DNA from 2 places in the Neorhizobium sp. BT27B genome. Region 2 is predicted to be linked to the other one. Evidence: predicted binding sites of a transcription regulator. Region 2 holds the regulator's gene; the other holds the start of a gene.

What was found. Region 2 encodes LexA, which represses DNA repair genes until DNA is damaged. Its sites were predicted from a motif close to TGTTCNNNNTGTGTTCNG; they were not measured.
Region 1: the regulator LexA is predicted to act here: its motif matches at 1,653-1,670, upstream of uvrA (excinuclease ABC subunit UvrA).

The regions. Positions count from the first base shown of each region.
Region 1 is NZ_JBCIYT010000017.1:52,521-56,426, forward strand. It holds gene uvrA (excinuclease ABC subunit UvrA) at 1-1,531, opposite strand, end outside; gene AAIH70_RS28600 (single-stranded DNA-binding protein) at 1,826-2,404, shown strand; gene AAIH70_RS28605 (MarC family protein) at 2,471-3,100, opposite strand; gene gyrA (DNA gyrase subunit A) at 3,320-3,906, shown strand, end outside.
Region 2 is NZ_JBCIYT010000001.1:47,765-51,670, reverse strand. It holds gene AAIH70_RS00240 (ComEC/Rec2 family competence protein) at 1-1,751, shown strand, start outside; gene lexA (transcriptional repressor LexA) at 1,732-2,451, opposite strand; gene AAIH70_RS00230 (VOC family protein) at 2,624-3,502, shown strand; gene kdsA (3-deoxy-8-phosphooctulonate synthase) at 3,505-3,906, shown strand, end outside.

The DNA.
Region 1 (3,906 bases), on a different contig from region 2:
CCGACAGCGTGCCGGAATTACGCGACAGGCTGAGATAATCGAGACCGACATCGTTCAGGAACTGTAGGCGCTCACGGATTTCCTTGAGGATACGGACGGCGATTTCGTTCTGCTTGGCATTGAGATGCTCGGGCAGAGCCGAAAACCAGTCACGCGCCACCCTGATCGACATTTCGGTGGTCTGGCCGATATGCATCTTGTTGATTTTCACCGCCAGCGCTTCAGGCTTGAGGCGATAACCGGCGCAGGCCGGGCAGGGCGCTGCCGACATATACCGCTCGATTTCCTCGCGTGCCCAGGCGCTGTCGGTTTCCTTCCAGCGGCGCTCGAGATTTGGCACGATGCCTTCGAAATTCTTGGTGGTTTTATAGGACCGCGCGCCGTCGGCGTAATTGAACTCGATTTTTTCCTCGGTGCCCTTGAGGATCGCTGTCTGCGCTTCCTTCGACAGCTTTTCCCAGCGGTCGGACAGCTTGAAGCCAAACACCTTGCCGAGGCCCTCGAGCGTCTGGTTGTAATAGGGCGACGAGGATTTGGCCCAAGGCGCAATCGCCCCATCCTTGAGGGTGCGGCCGGGTTCCGGCACGATCAGGTTTTCATCCACCTTCTGCTGCGAGCCGAGACCATCGCAGGTCGGGCAGGCGCCAAAGGGGTTGTTGAACGAGAACAGGCGCGGTTCGATTTCCGGAATGGTGAAGCCGGAAACGGGGCAGGCGAATTTTTCCGAAAACAGCACACGCTCGTGTGTTTCGTTGAGCGACTTGTTGGCCGAGCCGCCGGCTGCGGTTTCATTGGCGGGCAGGGGCTTGTCTGCAAACTCGGCGACAGCAAGACCATCGGCCAGTTTCAGCGAGGTTTCCAGGCTGTCCGCCAGACGAGCGGAGATGTCGGAGCGCACCACGAGACGGTCCACAACGACGTCAATATCGTGCTTGTATTTCTTGTCGAGCGGCGGAACGTCGGCGATCTCGTAGAACTGACCATCGACTTTCACGCGCTGAAAGCCCTTTTTCATCAGTTCGGCGAGTTCCTTTTTATACTCGCCCTTACGGCCACGGATCATCGGCGCAAGAATATAAAGACGCGTGCCTTCCTCGTAAGCGACAATGCGATCGACCATCTGGCTGACCGTCTGGCTTTCGATCGGCAGGCCTGTGGCCGGCGAATAGGGAACGCCGACACGCGCGAACAGAAGGCGCATGTAGTCGTAGATCTCGGTAACGGTACCGACCGTCGAGCGCGGGTTGCGCGAGGTCGTCTTCTGCTCGATCGAGATCGCCGGCGACAGACCGTCGATCTGGTCGACATCCGGCTTCTGCATCATTTCGAGGAACTGGCGGGCATAGGCCGACAGGCTCTCGACATAACGGCGCTGGCCTTCCGCATAGATCGTATCGAAAGCCAATGACGACTTTCCTGACCCGGACAGGCCGGTCATCACGATCAGCGAATTGCGCGGAAGATCGAGGTCGATGCCCTTGAGATTGTGTTCACGCGCGCCACGAATGGAGATCGTCTTGAGTTCGCTCATTACCAAAGCCTGATGGGAGGGAAGTTTCCCTATGTAGTGATTGATTCGGCGGTGTCGAGATGGAAACGACAAAGGTCAAACCGTCGTTCCCGATTCGTTTGACATGACTATAGGAATAAAATAGAACAAATAAAGAACAATCTTCAGCCTGAAACAATCCGCCCATTTGGCGGCATTTCGGGAAATCGCTGTGGATTAAAGGATCGGAAGGGTCCCACCGGGCCGCGGCTATAGTCTATGGTGCCGGCATTGGATTTTTAAGCCGCGTCACGTGGCGTAGAAAGTGAGAATATCATGGCAGGTAGCGTCAACAAGGTGATCCTGATCGGAAACGTCGGCGCCGATCCCGAAATCCGCCGGACCCAGGACGGTCGTCCGATCGCCAATCTGCGCATCGCGACGTCTGAAAGCTGGCGTGATCGCAATTCCGGCGAGCGCAAGGAAAAGACCGAATGGCACAGCGTCGTCGTTTTTAACGAAGGTCTCTGCAAGGTCGTCGAACAGTATGTGAAGAAGGGCGCCAAGCTCTATATCGAAGGCGCACTGCAGACCCGCAAATGGCAGGACCAGCAGGGTGCGGATCGTTATTCGACGGAAATCGTGCTGCAGGGCTTCAACTCGACCCTGACCATGCTCGACGGCCGTGGCGGCGAAGGTGGTGGCGGCTTCGGTGGCGGTGGTGGTCGTGGCAGTTCCGCTGGCGGCAATGATTATGGCGGCGGCGGTGGCGACTTTGGTGGTGGTTACGGCGGTGGCGACGATTACGCCCGTCCGTCTTCCGGCGGCGGCAATCGTGGTGGTGGCCATCCTTCCGGCGGCAATGCTGGCGGCGGCGGTTTCTCGCGAGACCTGGACGACGATATCCCGTTCTGATCAAGAAGGCGCCGCGAGGCGCCTTTTTTCATGTCGGTAAGGGCTGAAAAGAAAACGCCCAAACCTTCAAAGATTGAAGGCCGAGCGGATGCCATCGACGGCAAACTGCACCGATAGTGCCGCCAGGATGACGCCGAGCAGGCGGGTCAGCAGTGCACGGCCGGTGACGCCGAGAAAACGATCGAGGGCAGGGGCGATCATCAGTGCGGCAAACACGGCCAGCATGGCGACACCGATGACACCGATAAGGATGGCGCGCTCCAGCGGCGCGTGAAAACTGCCGGCCAGAAGCACGGTCGCGGAAATGGCACCAGGTCCGGAAATCAGCGGCAAAGCCAGCGGAAAGATCGCGAGATTTCGGATGTGATCGACCGTCAGCGCGGTTTCCGAGGTCTTTTCCTTGCGGTCGTTGCGGCGCTCGAAAATCATCTCGAAGGCGATCCAGAACAGAAGCAGGCCACCGGCGATGCGGAAAGCCCCCATGGAAATGCCGAGAAAACCCAGCAGTTGCGCGCCGACAAGCGCAAAGCCTGCCAGGATGCCGAAAGCCGTGACTGTGCCAAGCATGGCGACGTGGCGGCGCTGCGCTGCATCCATGCCGACCGTCAGCCCGACGAACAGCGGGGCGAGCCCCGGCGGATCGAGCGTGACAAGCAGCGTCGTCAGTGCGTTCAGGATCGTGTCGATCGTTACCATCTAAAGCCTTGTTCCTGCATGCTTGCCGTAAACCTGAAAGCTTGTTAGGACAGCCGCAGCCCGGAGAAAACCCCATTTGCGGACGATCTCCACAAACGACGATGGCTACGGCTGTCGATATGTCGTAAAAGCCTGTTCACAACAGGTTCCAAAATTGGCGTTGGCGGTCGCCTTCCGCTATAAAAACGTCAACTGATTCCGAACAGGATCCTAACCGATTTGACTGATCAAAGCACACCCGGCGGCGGAAAGCTGCCACCAGGCATCGAACCCATTTCGATCATGGAGGAAATGCAGCGGTCCTACCTCGATTACGCGATGAGCGTTATCGTCAGCCGCGCGCTTCCCGACGTCCGCGACGGCCTCAAGCCGGTGCATCGCCGTATCCTCTACGGGATGAACGAGCTGGGGCTCGACTGGAACAAGAAATACGTCAAGAGCGCCCGCGTGACCGGTGACGTGATGGGTAAATACCATCCGCATGGTGACTCTGCGATCTATGACGCATTGGCCCGTATGGCGCAGGACTGGTCGTTGCGCATGCCGCTGATCGACGGTCAGGGCAATTTTGGTTCGATCGACGGTGATCCGCCGGCCGCCCAGCGTTATACAGAGTGCCGTCTGGAGAAGGTCGCGCATGCGCTTCTCGACGACCTCGACAAGGAAACCGTCGATTTCCGTGACAACTACGACGGCACCATGTCGGAGCCGGTCGTGGTCCCGGCGAAGTTCCCGAACCTGCTGGTCAATGGCGCAGGCGGCATCGCCGTCGGCATGGCGACAAACATTCCGCCGCACAATCTCGT
Region 2 (3,906 bases):
TTGCCGCCGCCATCGTCACCGACGAACGGCGAGCGATTTCCGATGAAACGACCGAGGCTTTGCGCGTGTCGGGCCTTGCCCATATCGTTGCCATATCCGGTCTGAACATGGCGCTGGCGGCGGGCATCTTTTTTATCGGCATGCGCAGTCTGCTTGCGCTTCTGCCAGGATTTGCCCAGGCCTTTCCGGTGAAGAAACTGGCCGCGGCCGCGGCGCTGTTGATGGCAACCGGCTATTACCTGACTTCGGGCTTCGGTGTATCGGCAGAGCGCGCCTACATCATGATGGCGATCATGCTGGCCGCCGTGTTTTTCGATCGCCCATCGATCAGCCTGCGCAATGTGGCGTTGGCGGCGCTTGTCGTTCTTGTCGTCTCACCCTCGGAGATATTGGGGCCGAGTTTTCAGATGTCTTTTGCGGCAACGGTGGCGCTGGTCGCAGGTTATTCTGCATGGAGCAGGCGCGGGGCGGCGCAAGACGGCGAAACGCCATGGCGACCCGCGGCACTCAAGCCCGTTCTGGCGATCGGGCATCTGGCCGGCGGGGTTTTCGCCACATCGCTGATCGGCGGTCTGTCGACGGCTATCTTTTCCATCGACCATTTTCACCGGATATCGACCTATGGACTGGCGGCGAACCTGGCCGCCATGCCGTTGGTCTCCTTCATCGTCATGCCCTTCGGCCTGATCGGTATGCTGTTGATGCCATTTGGCCTCGACGGCTTTTTCCTGAAGGTGATGGGCGTCGGGCTGGAGGGCGTTATCGTTGTCGCCAAGATGGTTGCGACCTGGGGAGGTGATGTTGCCATCGGGCGCCAACCGTCGTGGTTTCTGCCCGTCGCCACAGCCGGTTTTCTGATGCTGACCTTGCTGCGCACACGCCTTCATCTGCTGGGTTTGCCGCTTCTGGCACTGGCCATCTTTCTGTCATGGCGGGTGGCGCATGATCCGCCGCCGGATTTTCTGGTTTCCGAAGATGGAAGCCTTGCCGCCTTGCTGGGCAATAAGCAGGTCGCGACCAATCGCGCGCGTCCGCCCGGTTTCATTTATTCGCAGTGGCGCCACGCATTGTCATTGCCCCAGCCTGCGGCGCCGACATTGCTGGACACGCCATCGCCGAAAAACGGTACAACGACATCGGCAGAGGTTGCGGTGCTGCTGCCGAATGGAGCGGCCGTTCCAAAAACTGCGGATGGATTGAGGTCAGTCTCGACGAGCATGGGAGGAGAGCAGCAGGCCACCGCACTGCGAGAGGCCAACGCACCGAAAGAACGAGCGACATCACGACGACCGCCCCTCACGCCCGAAGAAGTATTTCAAGCGCGGCAGGCGATGCAAAAGGCTCTGCGCGAAAGTGTATTGGATACATTCGTCTGCGCAGGCCGGTCATGGTGTGTCGCAAGAACAACCAGCGGCCCGGCGGTCGCTGTGGTGGAAGATGCCCGCTTTGCCGGGCCTGCCTGCGATGTCGCGCAAATGGTTGTTGCGGCACGTGCCCGTTTTGATCGCTGTCGTTCGGGCGCATTGATGATCAACGGCGAGGCGTTACGCAGAACAGGAGCATTGGAAATCCGCTTCAACGGAAATTCTGATCCCAAACAATGGTCGATCGCCGCCGCCATGGTCGGCGCCGATCGCTCCTGGACGCGTCACCGCGACTATGACTGGCGGCGCAATCTTTTTGATCCGACACTGCCGGAGCCGCTGCGCTTTTTGAGCGGCAAGGCAGGTATCAGTGGTAACGGCGAATGAGGCCGACGAGCTTGCCCTGCACCTTGACGCGTTCCTGCGGGAAAATGCGGGTCTCATAGGCCGGGTTGGCCGCTTCGAGCGCGATCGATGCGCCCTTGCGGCGGAAACGCTTGAGCGTCGCTTCCTCGTCGTCGACCAGCGCCACGATGATATCGCCCGGCATTGCCGTGCTGCCGTTGCGGATGATGACCGTATCGCCATCCAGAATGCCGGCCTCGATCATCGAATCACCACGCACTTCCAGTGCATAATGCTCACCGCTGCCCAGCATTTCCGGTGGCACGGCAATTTCATGCGTCGTGTTCTGGATCGCCGAGATCGGCACGCCGGCCGCAATGCGGCCCATGACCGGCACGGTTGTTGCGGGCATACTGTCATTGGCAACAGGCGGCGGTGTCACCTGACGCACGGGCTGCGTCTTGCCGAGGCTGCCTTCGATGACGCTCGGTGCAAACGGTTTGCGCGGCTGCAGGCTTGCATTGTAGGCGTCCGGCAGCTTGATGACTTCCAGTGCGCGGGCACGGTTCGGCAAACGGCGGATGAAACCGCGTTCTTCAAGCGCAGTGATCAGGCGATGGATGCCTGATTTGGATGCCAGATCCAGCGCATCCTTCATCTCGTCGAACGATGGAGGGACGCCGGATTCCTTCATTCGTTCGTGAATGAACAGAAGCAGTTCCTGCTGTTTGCGCGTGAGCATGGCGGGTCCTCAAAGGTGAAACAAATCCAGAACGGACACTATATGTTCCATGTGTGTTCTGCAAGTGGCGAAAAATGGTAGTTGCGCGGAACGAACAGTGCTGCGGCTGGTCTTGATCGTGCAGCCGGAAAGATCGATCACTAAGACAATCAACGCTTGGAAATGGGCTGCCATGTTCACGATCGATCATCTCGTCCTGCCGACCATGTCGCTTGATGGCGCCCGCCGCCGATTGAAAGCACTGGGCTTCACCGTGGCTGCAGATGCCGCCCATCCCTTCGGGACGGGAAATGCCTGTGTTTTCATGGGTGACGGTACTTATCTCGAGCCGCTTTCCATAGTGGATCAGGCTGCCTATGATCAGGCATTCGCCGATGGAAACGTGTTTGTCCGGCAGGATGGTGAGTTTCGCACTCCTGCAGGTGAGGAGGGACTGTCCGCCATGGCGCTGGCAACCGACGATGCGCAGGCGGATGATGCCCGGTTTGTCGAGGCCGGGGTCTCTGCCGGCAAGATGCTGGAATTTTCGAGATTTGCCAAATTGCCGGACGGGACCGAAAAACTGGCCCGTTTTCGGCTGGCCTTTGCGGCGCGGAGTGACGCTGATTCTTTCGGCGTCTTCACATGCCAGCGGCTCGATCCCCTGCCGGCAGATCGATCGGCGCTGGAACGTCATGAAAATGGTGTCGCGGCTTTGTCCCAGGTTGTTCTGCTGGCGGGGAATACGCAGGAAGACGTCGAGCGGATTGGGACCGTGCTTGATGCAAGCGCTGAAAAATTCGATTTCGGTGATCACAGGTTTGCCGCAAGCAATGCGGTTTTAAGGCTCGTTGACGCCAAAACCTTTGCCGACACGTTTTCTTCCGCAGGCGATGCGGCGTCATTGTCGCGAACCGGTCTTGGCCGTGCCGCGGTGATATTCCGTGTTCCCGATCTTGCCGTGACACGGGCGGTGCTTGCTGCTAATGACGTCGCATTCATGGATAAGGGCAGTCGCATCGTGGTTGCCCCGGCGCCCGGACAGGGTGCCGTATTTGCTTTCGAGGAGTGATCATGGCTGTCAGCGCCAAGGCCGAAGTAACCGTCGGCGAGGGGGCCAAGCAGGTCCTTTTTTCCAACAGCAAGAAACTCTCCCTGATTGCCGGCCCCTGCCAGATGGAAAGCCGCGATCATGCCTTCATGATCGCCGGCACTCTGTCTGAGCTTTGCGGCAAGCTCGGCATCGGCCTGGTGTACAAATCCTCCTTCGACAAGGCGAACCGCACCTCGATCGCCGGCAAACGCGGCATCGGGCTTGATACCGCGATGGAGATCTTTGCCGATCTCAAGAAGGAGTTCGGTTTTCCGGTTCTCACCGACATCCACACCGAAGAGCAGTGCGCAGTCGTCGCCGAGACGGTGGATATCCTGCAGATTCCGGCCTTCCTGTCGCGCCAGACCGATCTTCTGGTGGCT